Regions from separate parts of the Lentibacillus sp. L22 genome, predicted to be linked through region 3. Evidence: riboswitches for the same ligand, from Rfam matches in the RefSeq annotation. Region 3 holds a riboswitch; each other region holds the start of a gene.

Region 1 (4,276 bases), on a different contig from region 3:
GCAGGGAGAGCAAATTGTTAAAAAGCGGCGGCGGTAGTGATGCGAACGTGATTGCTGGCTTTGGCATTCCAACGGTGAATTTAGCCGTTGGTTATGAGGATATTCATACGACCAATGAACGCATTCCTGTTGACGAACTGGTCAAAGTTACGGAATTAATCACTGCAATTGCTCAAGAAGCAGCCAAACAATAATAACTGGAATTTCACGAAAGAAGGGCTGGGATATTCCAGCCCTTCTTTCATATATGTTATAATGTTAGAAACAACAGTTCGCAAAGGGTGGATAACATGTCTCAATGGTATCCGAAAAACGGGCGGGTAATTTTCCATATTGATATGAATTGTTTTTATGCATCAGTTGAAATGGCTTATAATCCTAAGCTAAAAGGGAAACCGCTGGCAATTGCCGGAAATCCTGAGGAACGAAAAGGAATTGTGGTAACCAGCAGTTACGAGGCCAGGGAAAAAGGGGTTAAAACAACGATGACATTGTGGCAGGCACGCAAACTATGTCCCAATTTGATTGTCATGAGACCTAATTTTGATCGATATCGAACCGCTTCAACGGAAATGTTTAAAATGCTTGCTGCAATCACCCCGTTCGTACAACCGGTCTCCATTGACGAAGGTTATATGGATATTACGGAATGCGAACAGCTTGGCGATCCGATTACGATTGCTGAAAAATTGCAGAAACAAATCAAAAACGAGCTGGATTTACCTTGCAGCATTGGCATTGCGCCAAATAAATTTTTGGCAAAAATGGCCTCCGATATGAAAAAGCCAATGGGGATTACCATTCTTCGTAAGCGTGATCTTCCTCAGAAGTTATGGCCACTTCCAGTTGGTGAAATGTATGGCGTTGGGGAAAAAACAGCCCGTAAATTAAACGCGATTGATGTCATAACCATTGGTGATTTGGCCCGTCATGATGTATACCGGCTTAAACAGGTTTTGGGAGTTAACGGAGAACGATTACAAAACCGGGCTAATGGCGTGGATCCAAGGCCGGTTGATCCAGATGCTGTTAATGAGTTTAAAAGCATTGGCAGTTCACAAACATTACCTGAAGATACGACCGATGAAACAGAAATCCGCAAACTGATGCACCAGCTTGCTGAAAATGTGGAACGCAGGATGAGACGAAAACAGGCAGCAGGAAGCAGTGTTCAAATCATGATTCGCTATCATGACCACAAAACAATTACCAGAAGCAAAAAACTGCAAACATATATTGAGACAAAAGAGGATATTCTTCAAGTTGCCAATGAATTATTTCAAAAACACTGGAATTTGGAGCCAATCCGTTTGCTTGGTATAACGGTTCAGGATGTGGATGAGAAACAAAATATCGCCTACCAACTGGATTTATTCACGTATGAGCAGGAAGCGGAAAAGGAAAAGCTCAATAAGGCAATTGATGAATTAACCACAAAATACGGCAAAAACCCATTTAGGAAGTTGACGAATCTTGAAAAGGATGAACAACCACATACAAGTTTTCAAAAGGATTTTCTGGATGATTACAAGAGATAAGTGCTCACATCATTATATATGGTGTGGGCTTTTTTGTGGGGATCAAGCATAAAATGTATGTGGGCTGCGTATTTTATGTTGACAATCCCTACCAGTATTGTTAACATTAAAACCAATCAACAATTAAAGATTCTTATCAAGAAAGGTGGAGGGACTGGCCCTGTGATGCCTGGCAACAGACTGTGGCAGTACTGTGCTAATTCCTGTGAACGTGTATGTGTTCAGAAGATAAGAAGGAGCCATATGTGATTAAATGTGGTTTACCCTCTTCTTGTCTTAAAGGAAGAGGATTTTTTAGCTATTTAATCATAAAAAGGGGGAGACGGAGCATGAACATTAAGGAGCAAAACAATATTCTTGAATCGATTTATTCAGAGCTGGATCAGAATTTGGAGGAAATTATCGGTTGGAGAAGGTATATGCACCAACACCCGGAACTTTCATTTCAAGAAGAAAACACTGCTAAATTTATTGAAGAAAAACTGATCGGATTCGGACTGAAGGTAAGGACAAACATTGGTGGTAATGGACTCATCGGCATTTTGGAAGGAAATCAACCCGGAAAAACAATTGCATTGCGCGCAGATTTCGATGCCTTGCCGATTGAAGATCAAAAGGATGTACCATATAAATCATTAAACCCTGGTGTCATGCATGCATGCGGTCATGATGGTCATACCGCTGCTTTATTGGGAACAGCTAAAACCCTCAGCAAGTATCGCCGGTATATAAATGGTACGATCATCTTCATTTTCCAACCTGCTGAAGAGCTGCCTCCCGGGGGAGCAAAATATATGATAGAAGAAAATGTACTAGATGGCGTAGACTACGTATTCGCTGCACATCTTGCATCTGACATTCCATTGGGGAAAATTGGTGTAGGGGCAGGATATAAAGCAGCTGCAGTCGACAAATTTGAAATTACAATTGAAGGAACTGGAGGCCATGGAGCAAGGCCACATCAATCCAATGATCCGATTGTTATTGGCAGTGATATTGTCAATGCCTTGCAAAAAATCGTCAGCCGGAGAGTCGATCCATTAAAATCGGCGGTCGTCACGCTTGGTGTGTTTCAGGCGGGAAATGCATTTAACGTTATCCCTGAAACTGCACGATTGGAAGGAACGGTACGTACATTTGATGAAAAAGTAAGAACGCAAGTGAGCGAGCAGATTTATTCAATTGTAAACGGCATTGCAGCCGGTTTTCAGGCAACAGCGAAAATAGATTATTTATTTGGTTATCCAGCATTGTATAACCATCAAACAGAAACGGAAACAGTCAAAAAGCTATTAAGTGAAACTTTTTTAGAGAGTTCGGTTGTTGATCTTGAAACAGGCATGGGTGCTGAAGATTTCTCCTACTTTCTATTAGAAAAACCAGGTACATACTTCCGGGTTGGTTCACGAAATGATGATGAAAGCACACATTTCCCACATCATCACCCGAATTTTGATATCGATGAGCGGGCGTTGTTGAATATTGAAAAGGCATTTACGAAAATTGTTTCTTATTATTTGTTTTAAATATGAGCGATGAACATGGGGGAGTGTGATGAAGGTTTACAAATCATTGCAAATCATATTACGTTTAATAATCTCATTAGTCATTATTGGTTTAATTGGCTGTTCAAAGGATAGTAACAGTCAGAATGCAGATAAAGAAACAGACGGTACCCCGGTTAAGGGAGGAGAGCTGAATGTGGCGATCGGATCTGAGCCGGATTCCCTTGACTGGATGTATATTTCTGCGACTGCCACAAGAGACATCGCTTGGAATATGTTTGAAACTCTATTTGCCTTAGATCAGGATTTTGGTGCAAAACCAATGATTGCAAAGGACTATAAGCTTAGTGATGACGAAAAGACCTATACTATTCAGTTGCGTAAAGGGGTGAAATTTCATAATGGCGCCACCGTGACAGCTGATGACGTTGTTGCCTCCATTGAACGTTGGGAAAAAGTATCCTCTGTCGGGAAGATTACTGGTAAATATATTAAGCGAGTAAAAGCGATTGATGCGTATACGGTTGAAATTAAATTAAAGGAAATTTACCATGCTTTTGTTTCCGATATGACTGCTCCAAAATCAGCCTTGATTGTCATACCTGAGGAAATTGCCAACGAAGCAGATGATAAGCCGCTTAAGCAGAACCAGCTTATTGGAACTGGCCCATATCAATTTGAAAAATGGGATAAAGGAAATGAAATTGTTTTAACCCGGTTTGATGATTACACAGCTCGTGAAGAAACAGATTGGAATGGTTTAACCGGAGAGAAAGTGGCTTACCTTGATAAACTTAATTTTCAAATTGTGAAAGACCCACAAGTAATGGTAAATGGATTAAAGACAGGAATATACGATTATGTTGAAAGCATTCCAGCCGATTTGTTTGATGTTATTGATGCTAATGCAGAATTAGACCCGGTTACCTACATGAATGGGTATAACATTATTTCAATGGATAAAACAGAGGCTCCGTTTGACGATATTAAGGCTCGTCAGGCGCTTCAATACGCATTGGATAAAAAGTCAATTGCTCAGGCTGCATACGGAAATGAACAATTTTATAGTTTTGATGGAGCATTATTTGATCCGGAACAAGGGGAACTTTATTCAGATAAAGGAATAGACAACTATTTAGCTTATGACAAGCAGAAAGCAAAAGAACTGCTTAATGAGTCAAATTATAATGGGAAGACGCTGACCATTTTATATTCCAATGACACAGCGGAGTA
Region 2 (4,276 bases), on a different contig from region 3:
GTCAATCCAAAAATAATTATGTGCTCAGTCACTGGATACGGTCAAACAGGTCCTTTTGCTAAAGAACCTGGTTTTGACCCGGTTTTGCAGGCGGTTGGCGGTTTAATGGATGTAACTGGTCAACCAGATGGAGAAGCAACACGTGTCGGGCTGCCAGTAGTAGACATTATGAGCTCATTATATACAGTAATTAGTATTCTTTCAGCAATAAGGATTAGAGATTTAACCGGTGAAGGTCAACAGATTGACATTTCTTTATTGGATGTGCAAGTTAGCTCTCTAGCAAATGTCGCGAGTAGTTATTTAATGAAGGGGAATGTTTCCAAAAGAGTAGGGAACAATCATAACAATATTGTTCCCTATCAGGTATTTCAATGCAAGGATAAACCTCTCATGGTGGCCTGCGGGAATGATCGGCAGTTTCAGAAGTTTTCCGAAATACTTGGCATGCCTTCATGGAGTAAAGAGGCTAAATTTAAAACAAATGCCAAACGCATTCAAAATCGGGAAGAATTAACAGACAAGATACAAAAAATAATGGTTTGGAAAGATGCAAATGAATGGTTTACACTACTTTCGGAAAAAGGAGTGCCTTCGGGTCCGGTCAATAATGTAAAAGAGGTGTTTGAACATCCGCAAGTTCAATCAAGAAAAATGGTTGAAGAAATACCACACCCTACTTTGGGTAAGGTGAAATTAGTGCGAAATCCAGTCATTTTTTCTAAAACGCCAATTTCGATTAAAAAACATCCCCCACTTTTGGGAGAACACACTGAACTATTTTTGCAGCAAGAGATGAGTCTTTCCAAAGAAGATATAGATCAATTAAAAGAAGAAGGGGCTATTTAGGGGTAAAGGAGGCCAGTAGATGCAGGTCAGTTCACTACGACTATTTGGTTGAAAGTTCCTTTTTTCTAGCCCATAATATTTATTAATATGGGGGGGGGAGTACGATATGGTGAATTCACGTTTTAATCCAAATGTCATTTCCAAAGCTTTTGCAATCATCAGAGCATTTACCGATGAAAAATCAGACTGGGGAGTAAACGAACTGGCACGTTATCTGGAAATACCGGTAAGCTCCTTGCATCGTAATCTAAAAACGTTAAGAGATGAAAACATATTAGGTATATCCGCCCAAACCGGAAAATACACCATTGGGCCCGAACTCGTTCGAATGGCTTCCATTATATCGTCACAAGTAGAAATCAAACAGGTTGCCAGAACATTCATGGAGGAAATTTCATCCACGATTACTGAATCTGTCTATTTAGGACTATATCATCCACAGCATAGGAAGATTTCCTTTGTTGAGGGCGTACACAGCCAAAATCCTTTGCAATATGTTCTGGAAATCGGTGTGTTGCAATCTATCCATATTGCGGCAAGCGGAAAGGTCGTATTGGCTCACTTGGATGATGATGAAATTCAGAGGATTTTTGAAAAAGAGGCGGTTGACATTGATGAACAGGAACAAATTTGTGATGAAATAAAGCTAATACGCGAACAAGGCTATATGATTACTTTAGGTGAGCGATTGGCGGGTGCATCAGGTACTGCCGCTCCAATTTTTGATTCGACACAAAAGGTGATTGGTTGTATTACTTGTGTTATTCCTTTAAATCATTATGATGAAAAGCAAAAGTACAAAGTAGCAAAAAAAGTGATGGAAGGGGCGGCTAAGATTTCTTATGTTTTAGGATACAAGCAAGACTAAGTATAGATGGGACAGGGGATCGGATTTCCTGCCCCATTATTTTTTACAGAACAGAGATTGGAAAAAGAAACATTTATGTGTCCTAAAGCCCATTTTTCAAATAAGTATTGACATCATTTTTTCAATAATATACAATTCCTATAAAGTTAGTTTGATTTTAAGTTTTCTTATCATGAGAGGTGGAGGGAAAGGCCCGGTGAAGCTTCGGCAACAGGTTGTATGAAACACTGTGCCAAATCCTGCAGACATAGTCTGAAAGATAAGAAGGGAGCTAGGTTAGGATTTAAGTTCTGCCCCCTTCTTCTTCCAAAGCTGGAGGGGGGCTGGTTATATACACGACTTTCACCTCAAATTATTATGGAGGGATGATAAATGGAAAAGTCCCCGATTACGTACGACAATTTTCCTGGTGACCCTTTTAAAGATTTTCACCCGGTTGACGAGACACAAGGGGCATCTCCAATCTTACAATGGGCTTACGATTCATACGGAGATGGTGTTGTTTATGCTTGTAGCTTTGGTGCTGAGGGGATTGTATTAATTGATTTAATTTCAAAGGTGAAACAAGATGCAAGCGTTGTTTTTTTAGATACAGGGATTCATTTTCAAGAAACCTATGATTTGATTGATAAGGTAAAAGGTAAATATCCCGATCTTCGCATTGAATTAAAAAAGCCAGAGCTAACGTTGGAAGAACAAGCGGCGGAGTATGGTTCTGCCTTATGGACACGAAATCCGGATCAATGTTGTTTCATTCGGAAAATAAAACCACTGGAAGATGTTTTACAAGGCGCTCCTGCATGGATTTCCGGTCTTCGCAGGGAGCAGTCGGCAAGTCGTAAACATACTGATTTTGTGAATAAGGATCAACGTTTCAAGTCAATTAAGATTTGCCCGCTTATTCATTGGACGTGGGATGATGTATGGGCGTATATCAAAAACAATGATTTGCCATATAATGAACTACATGATCAGGGATATCCAAGCATTGGTTGTATTCCTTGTACGTCACGAGTAACGGATTCTGATGATCCCAGAGCAGGCAGATGGCAAGGATTTAATAAAACAGAGTGTGGATTGCATTTGCCAGGCAGTAACGGACAGTAACCTTATTGATATAATGGCTAATGACACTGTTTGTTTTAAACCTTAGTAAAGCGATACATTTAATAAATATAATTATGTTTATTGTGAGGTGAATTTGTTTTGGAATTACAAGTAAACAATAGCCCATTTAGTCAAGAACAAACCGATATTTTGCAACGTCTGCTTCCAACCTTGACAGAGACGCAAAAAGTTTGGCTGAGCGGATATTTGGCAGCTTCTCTGACAGTACAAAACGGGTTGACGGTGCCAAATCAGGAGCAAGCACCAACCAATATCGACCAACCCGCTTTAAGAGAAGTAACCATTTTATTCGGATCCGAGACCGGTAATGGGCAGACGTTGGCAGAGGAGCTAACTAAAAAAATAGAGGGGCAGGGTTTTAAGGTAACCTGCTCGGCCCTGGATGACTTTAAAGTAAAAAAGTTGAAGAATGTGCAAGACTTGCTGATTGTGACAGCCACGCATGGAGAAGGAGATCCTCCAGATAATGCCGTTTCCTTTTACGAATATTTGTTTAGCAGAAAAGCACCGAAACTAAAGGATTTGCGTTTTTCGGTACTTTCCTTGGGGGATCAGTCCTATGAGTTTTTCTGTCAAACAGGGAAAGATTTTGATAAACGGTTGGAGGAGTTAGGTGGGGAAAGACTTCATCCACGGGTTGATTGTGATGTTGATTTTGATGAACCCGCAGAAGAATGGATAAACGGTGTATTAGAAAAAGTGTGTGAAGCGAAAAAAGCCGTTCCGCAATCGGACGATGCACATACCCAACAGGTGGGGAGTCAAACACAAGAACATGATCTGCCAACCTATTCCAGAACTAATCCATTTCAGGCAGAAATCTTGGAAAATCTCAATTTGAATGGTCGCGGATCAAATAAAGAAACGCGTCATCTGGAATTATCACTGGAGGGGTCTAATTTTTCCTTTGAACCGGGTGATAGTGTAGGGATCATCCCGGAAAACGATCCAATTCTGGTAAATCAACTGATCCACGAGATGAACTGGGATCCTGAAGAAACTGTACCGGTAAATAAAAAAGGTGATATTCGTTCGATTTATGATGCATTGCATAAAAACCTGGAAATTACCTGTCTGACAAAACCACTCATGCAAAAAGCGGCGGAGATTTTCCGAAATGATAAGTTGGTGGATTTAGTTGCACCAGGGCAGGAGGAAACGTTGAAAGATTATCTTGTTGGCAGGGATTTGCTTGATTTGATCAATGACTTTCCGCCAACACGGGAGCTGACACCAGGCGAATTTGTACAGATTCTTAGAAAGATACCACCAAGACTTTATTCGATTACAAGCAGCCATAAAGCAAATCCGGATGAAGTTCACTTAACGATTGGAACGGTTCGCTATCATGCCCATAATCGCGATCGAGCTGGTGTCTGTTCGCTTCAGACGGCTGAACGATTGGAACCTGGTGATCGATTACCGGTTTAT
Region 3 (4,276 bases):
CTGTATGCAAGAAATGAAATGAATCAGAACAAATGCGAAAAGGGTGCATAATAGTATATGTTTACCCGTTTATCTTGGCTAGTATATCATGTTTTTATCATTGATTTGGCATGTTATAAAATTGTAATAATAAGACAGGGGGACTCCTGCTAAAATCATCCATATCTAGTGGAACACACACAGAAGCCATTATTTCTTGCAGGTTGTGATTATGATTATAGCATACATGTTTTGTCGCGAAAATGATGTAAAAAAAGAAGGCCGTACCCATATAGGGTCAGCCTTCAAAACCTTAAAAAATTGTTATACCTCAACAGTTAGTTGTTCGGATGTGTTGTTGCGTAAACGTATAAATGTTTCATTGGGGTTTAATCCGGTGATAACCGTAATTCCGCAAGCTTTTGCATGTTCCAGTGTTGGATCGGTTTCATCCGGTTGTTCTATCCACAGGATCTTTCCTTGTGCATTAATAAACTGTTCCAGCGTGCTGGCAGGGACAGGTCCTTTTTTCAGCCAAGCTGCATCAATTGTATCCGGCGCTTGGGTCTGTTCATTTACTTCGACGATTTGGAATCCATGCTGTTGTAATTGCTGTAATTCCTGTTTGCTATGATCTTGACCAATTACTGCGATTACTTTTTGTCTTATCGCACCAGCTTCACGGGAAAAAGGGGATGAAAGCAGCCATTTAATGGCATCATTCCCGGAAGATTGGATAGTTGGCTTTGTATCGGTAGCTTTGGCAATAGCCTGATCCAAATCAATTAAAATATCATCCACATTTTCGACCCCGATAGCAAGGCGGACAAGTTCTTCGGATACACCGCTTTTTTCCAAGTCTTCCGCACTTAATTGCTGATGGGTTGTGGATGCAGGATGAATAATCAGTGATTTCGAATCCCCGACATTCGCGACATGTGACCAGATCGAAATATTGTCAATCAATTTCCTTCCTGCTTCCCTGCCACCTTGAATACCGAACGTGATGATGGAACCAAAACCGTGTTGCAAATATTTTTTAGCCAATGAATGGGAAGGGTGGTTTTCCAATCCAGGATAGTTGACCCATTCCACAGCTGGATGCGCCTTGAGGTATGCGGCGACTTCTTGCGCATTTTGATTATGACGTTCGACACGCAAATGTAAGGTTTCCAGTCCTTGCAATAGTAAAAAGGCATTAATGGGACTTAGGCATGCTCCGATATCCCTCAGTAATTGCGCCCGTAATTTTGTTGCGAAGGCAGCCGGAGCCAAGTCTGCATAGCGGAGGCCGTGATAGCTCTCATCCGGTTCGGTAAACCCGGGGAATTTTTCGTTGTCCCAATTAAATCGTCCACCATCGACAACAACACCACCAATGGAATTTCCGTGGCCACCGATCCATTTGGTAGCAGAATGGATCACAATGTCGGCTCCCCATGTTAAGGGCTTTGCGCAATACGGGGTAGCAAACGTGTTGTCCACAATTAACGGGATATGATGTTCGTGGGCGATGCTGGCAATTTCCTCCACATCAAGCACATTCAGACTCGGATTGGTAATAATTTCTCCATAAATTGCTTTCGTTTTTGTTGTTATCGCGGAACGAATGGCATCAAGGTCTGTCCCGTCAACAAATTTCACCTTAATTCCATAACGGGGCAAAGTGGTGGAAAACAAATTATAGGTTCCGCCGTACAAGTTGCTGTCGGCAATAATTTCGTCACCGGCACCAGCCAGATTCAGAATAGCTAATGTAATTGCTGCCATGCCGGATGAGGTGGCAACTGCTGCTGATCCATCTTCCAACTGGGCGACTCGTTCTTCAAAAACAGCACACGTTGGATTGCCAAGTCGTGTGTAGATATTGCCTGGTTCAGCTAATGCAAATAAGTTTTGCGCATGTTCCGTATCGTTAAATACGTAGGAAGTCGTCTGGTAGATCGGAACACTGCGAGATCCTGTTGTTGGATCTGGTTCCTGCCCTGCATGAAGCAACAATGTTTCTAAATCGTGCGAATGAAAGTTTGACATCAATGATTCCTCCTTAGGTAGTTGGGTGACTGATTATTTCAGCCAATGCTTTAATTCTGTAAGGATTGCTTGTATCACAGTATAGCAATGACTTTGATCGAGCGTTGCAATTGACGTGGGGGGATACGAAAAAACGCCCTTCCTTAAGAAGAGGGCGGATAAGAACGTTCCTCCTCTTATCTTCCAGATCGACAAGGACCTGTAGGATGTAGCACCTTTCATGACTGCTTTTTAGCCTGATGGTTGCCGGGTTTCGCAGGGCCTAATCCCTCCACCGCTCTTGATAAGAGATATAAAAAGGTTTTGAAAAATTTAATTTAATAAAAAGTATAAACCTGAGTAGTGTCATCTGTCAACTGTTATTTTGGGAATTATCATGGCTCATTAGCGAAATCGCTTTGCTGTCTTTGTCCCGACTTAGCGGGTTCCTCTCCCGCCCCGGAGCGTACTCTACCGACTTCGCGAGTCCCTCCCGTCCTGCTTGCAGCTCCTCTAAAATCTTAACAAGGAGGGGATTCAGTTTAGCGAAAAAAGTGTGTCAATAATTCAGAAAACACTTTCGAATATTGGTATTTTCCGATATCATGGATGTAAAGAAAGAAAGCGCATAAAGGGGAGAGGAATATGGCTAAGCGATTTAAACATTTGGAAACATCTGTCATACATGATGGTTATGATGCAAAAGATATGTTGGGAAGTTTAACACCACCATTATTTCAAACATCAACTTTTACATTTGCAACTGCTGAACAAGGGGAACGCCGATTCTCCGGGGATGAGGAGGGCTATATTTATTCACGAATTGGCAATCCGACTGTAACGGCATTGGAGGAACGAATGGCCGCGTTAGAACATGGGGAGCGGGGGCTGGCATTTGGCTCCGGGATGGCTGCTGTATCGGCAGTTTTGATTGCATTAACCAAGGCTAATGATCATATTGTCTGTTCATCCGGGCTGTATGGGTGTACATTTGACCTGTTAAGCATGATGGAGGAAAAATACGTGATAACCCATAGCCTTTCCAACATGAATTCCGCTGATGAGTTGCGAAAATGTATCAAACCGGAAACGGCCTGTATTTATGTGGAAACGCCGATTAATCCAACCATGAAGTTGATTGACCTGGCAATGGTTGCAAAAGTAGCCAAGGAATTTGCGATCCCGGTTGTCGTTGATAATACGTTTTGTTCGCCATATATACAGCGCCCGCTTGATTTGGGATGTGATATTGTTGTTCACAGTGCTACTAAATATATCGGTGGTCATGGGGACGTTATAGCTGGTCTTGTTGTTGGATCCAAAGACTTTTTGGATACTGTACAAATGTCCACCCAAAAGGATATCGGCGGTATTATTTCACCGTTTGATGCATGGCTGTTAATTCGTGGGCTTAAAACGTTGCCAGTTCGCCTTGATCGGCATTGTGATAATGCTGAACAAATTTTTACCAAGCTTAAAGACCATCCAAAAGTCGCGAGCATTTATTACCCGGGTGATCAAGCAAATCCATCTTATGCCATTATGGAAAAACAGATGAAACGCGGTGGCGGTATGATCTCCTTTGAAATAAAGGGAACAAAACAGGATGCACAAGCGATGTTAAATGCTTTATCATTTGTGAAAATCGCCGTTAGTCTGGGTGATGCCGAGACACTTATTGAACATCCGGCTACTATGACACATGCGGTTATCCCGGAAGCATTCAGATTGGAAATGGGAATAACCGATCAGCTTATACGTTTGTCTGTTGGATTGGAAAAATGGGAAGACGTTTGGGATGATCTCAAACAGGCGCTGGATAAAATATAGGGGGCAGTCCCTTGCCGCTTTAATGTATTAAAGTGGTGGGGCTGACCCTTTTTGTTACCCCCTTTGTTTTTTCTTGGCACTGGTATACAATAGTAATTTAGAATGCACGGATGATATACATATTGCTTACAAATGATAAAGTAAAATGCGTTTGCTTTTTGAGAGGAGAAACTGACATGGTGTTCATGCCATACTTAGTGGCTATAATAATGATTGTTAATATTGCGCTGGCCTTTACGATCATTTTCCTGGAACGCAAGGATGCACAGTCCACATGGGCATGGCTGATGGTCTTGTTATTTATTCCGATTGCTGGCTTTATTTTGTATTTGATATTTGGAAGAAACATAAGCAAACAACGGATATTCACATGGGATACCAAGAGCAGGCTGGGAGTAAAGAAATCTGTAGAAGCCCAGTTAACGGCATTGGAGGAAAATCGGTTTGTCTTTAA

What was found. Region 3 has a riboswitch for S-adenosylmethionine ahead of ABRT01_RS05600 (O-acetylhomoserine aminocarboxypropyltransferase/cysteine synthase family protein). Riboswitches for the same ligand answer to the same signal wherever they lie in the genome.
Region 1: linked by a shared signal. The riboswitch ahead of ABRT01_RS00145 (M20 metallopeptidase family protein) and the one ahead of ABRT01_RS05600 (O-acetylhomoserine aminocarboxypropyltransferase/cysteine synthase family protein) in region 3 are both predicted to bind S-adenosylmethionine.
Region 2: linked by a shared signal. The riboswitch ahead of ABRT01_RS01410 (phosphoadenylyl-sulfate reductase) and the one ahead of ABRT01_RS05600 (O-acetylhomoserine aminocarboxypropyltransferase/cysteine synthase family protein) in region 3 are both predicted to bind S-adenosylmethionine.

The regions. Positions count from the first base shown of each region.
Region 1 is NZ_JBFNXI010000001.1:27,354-31,629, forward strand. Features, by position in the region: gene ABRT01_RS00135 (M20/M25/M40 family metallo-hydrolase) at 1-194, shown strand, start outside; gene ABRT01_RS00140 (DNA polymerase IV) at 291-1,538, shown strand; SAM riboswitch class I at 1,669-1,773, shown strand; gene ABRT01_RS00145 (M20 metallopeptidase family protein) at 1,868-3,064, shown strand; gene ABRT01_RS00150 (ABC transporter substrate-binding protein) at 3,093-4,276, shown strand, end outside.
Region 2 is NZ_JBFNXI010000002.1:98,577-102,852, reverse strand. Features, by position in the region: gene ABRT01_RS01420 (CaiB/BaiF CoA transferase family protein) at 1-849, shown strand, start outside; gene ABRT01_RS01415 (IclR family transcriptional regulator) at 956-1,717, shown strand; SAM riboswitch class I at 1,882-1,983, shown strand; gene ABRT01_RS01410 (phosphoadenylyl-sulfate reductase) at 2,090-2,824, shown strand; gene ABRT01_RS01405 (assimilatory sulfite reductase (NADPH) flavoprotein subunit) at 2,924-4,276, shown strand, end outside.
Region 3 is NZ_JBFNXI010000007.1:116,351-120,626, forward strand. Features, by position in the region: gene ABRT01_RS05600 (O-acetylhomoserine aminocarboxypropyltransferase/cysteine synthase family protein) at 304-2,013, opposite strand; SAM riboswitch class I at 2,187-2,303, opposite strand; gene megL (methionine gamma-lyase) at 2,638-3,822, shown strand; gene cls (cardiolipin synthase) at 3,999-4,276, shown strand, end outside.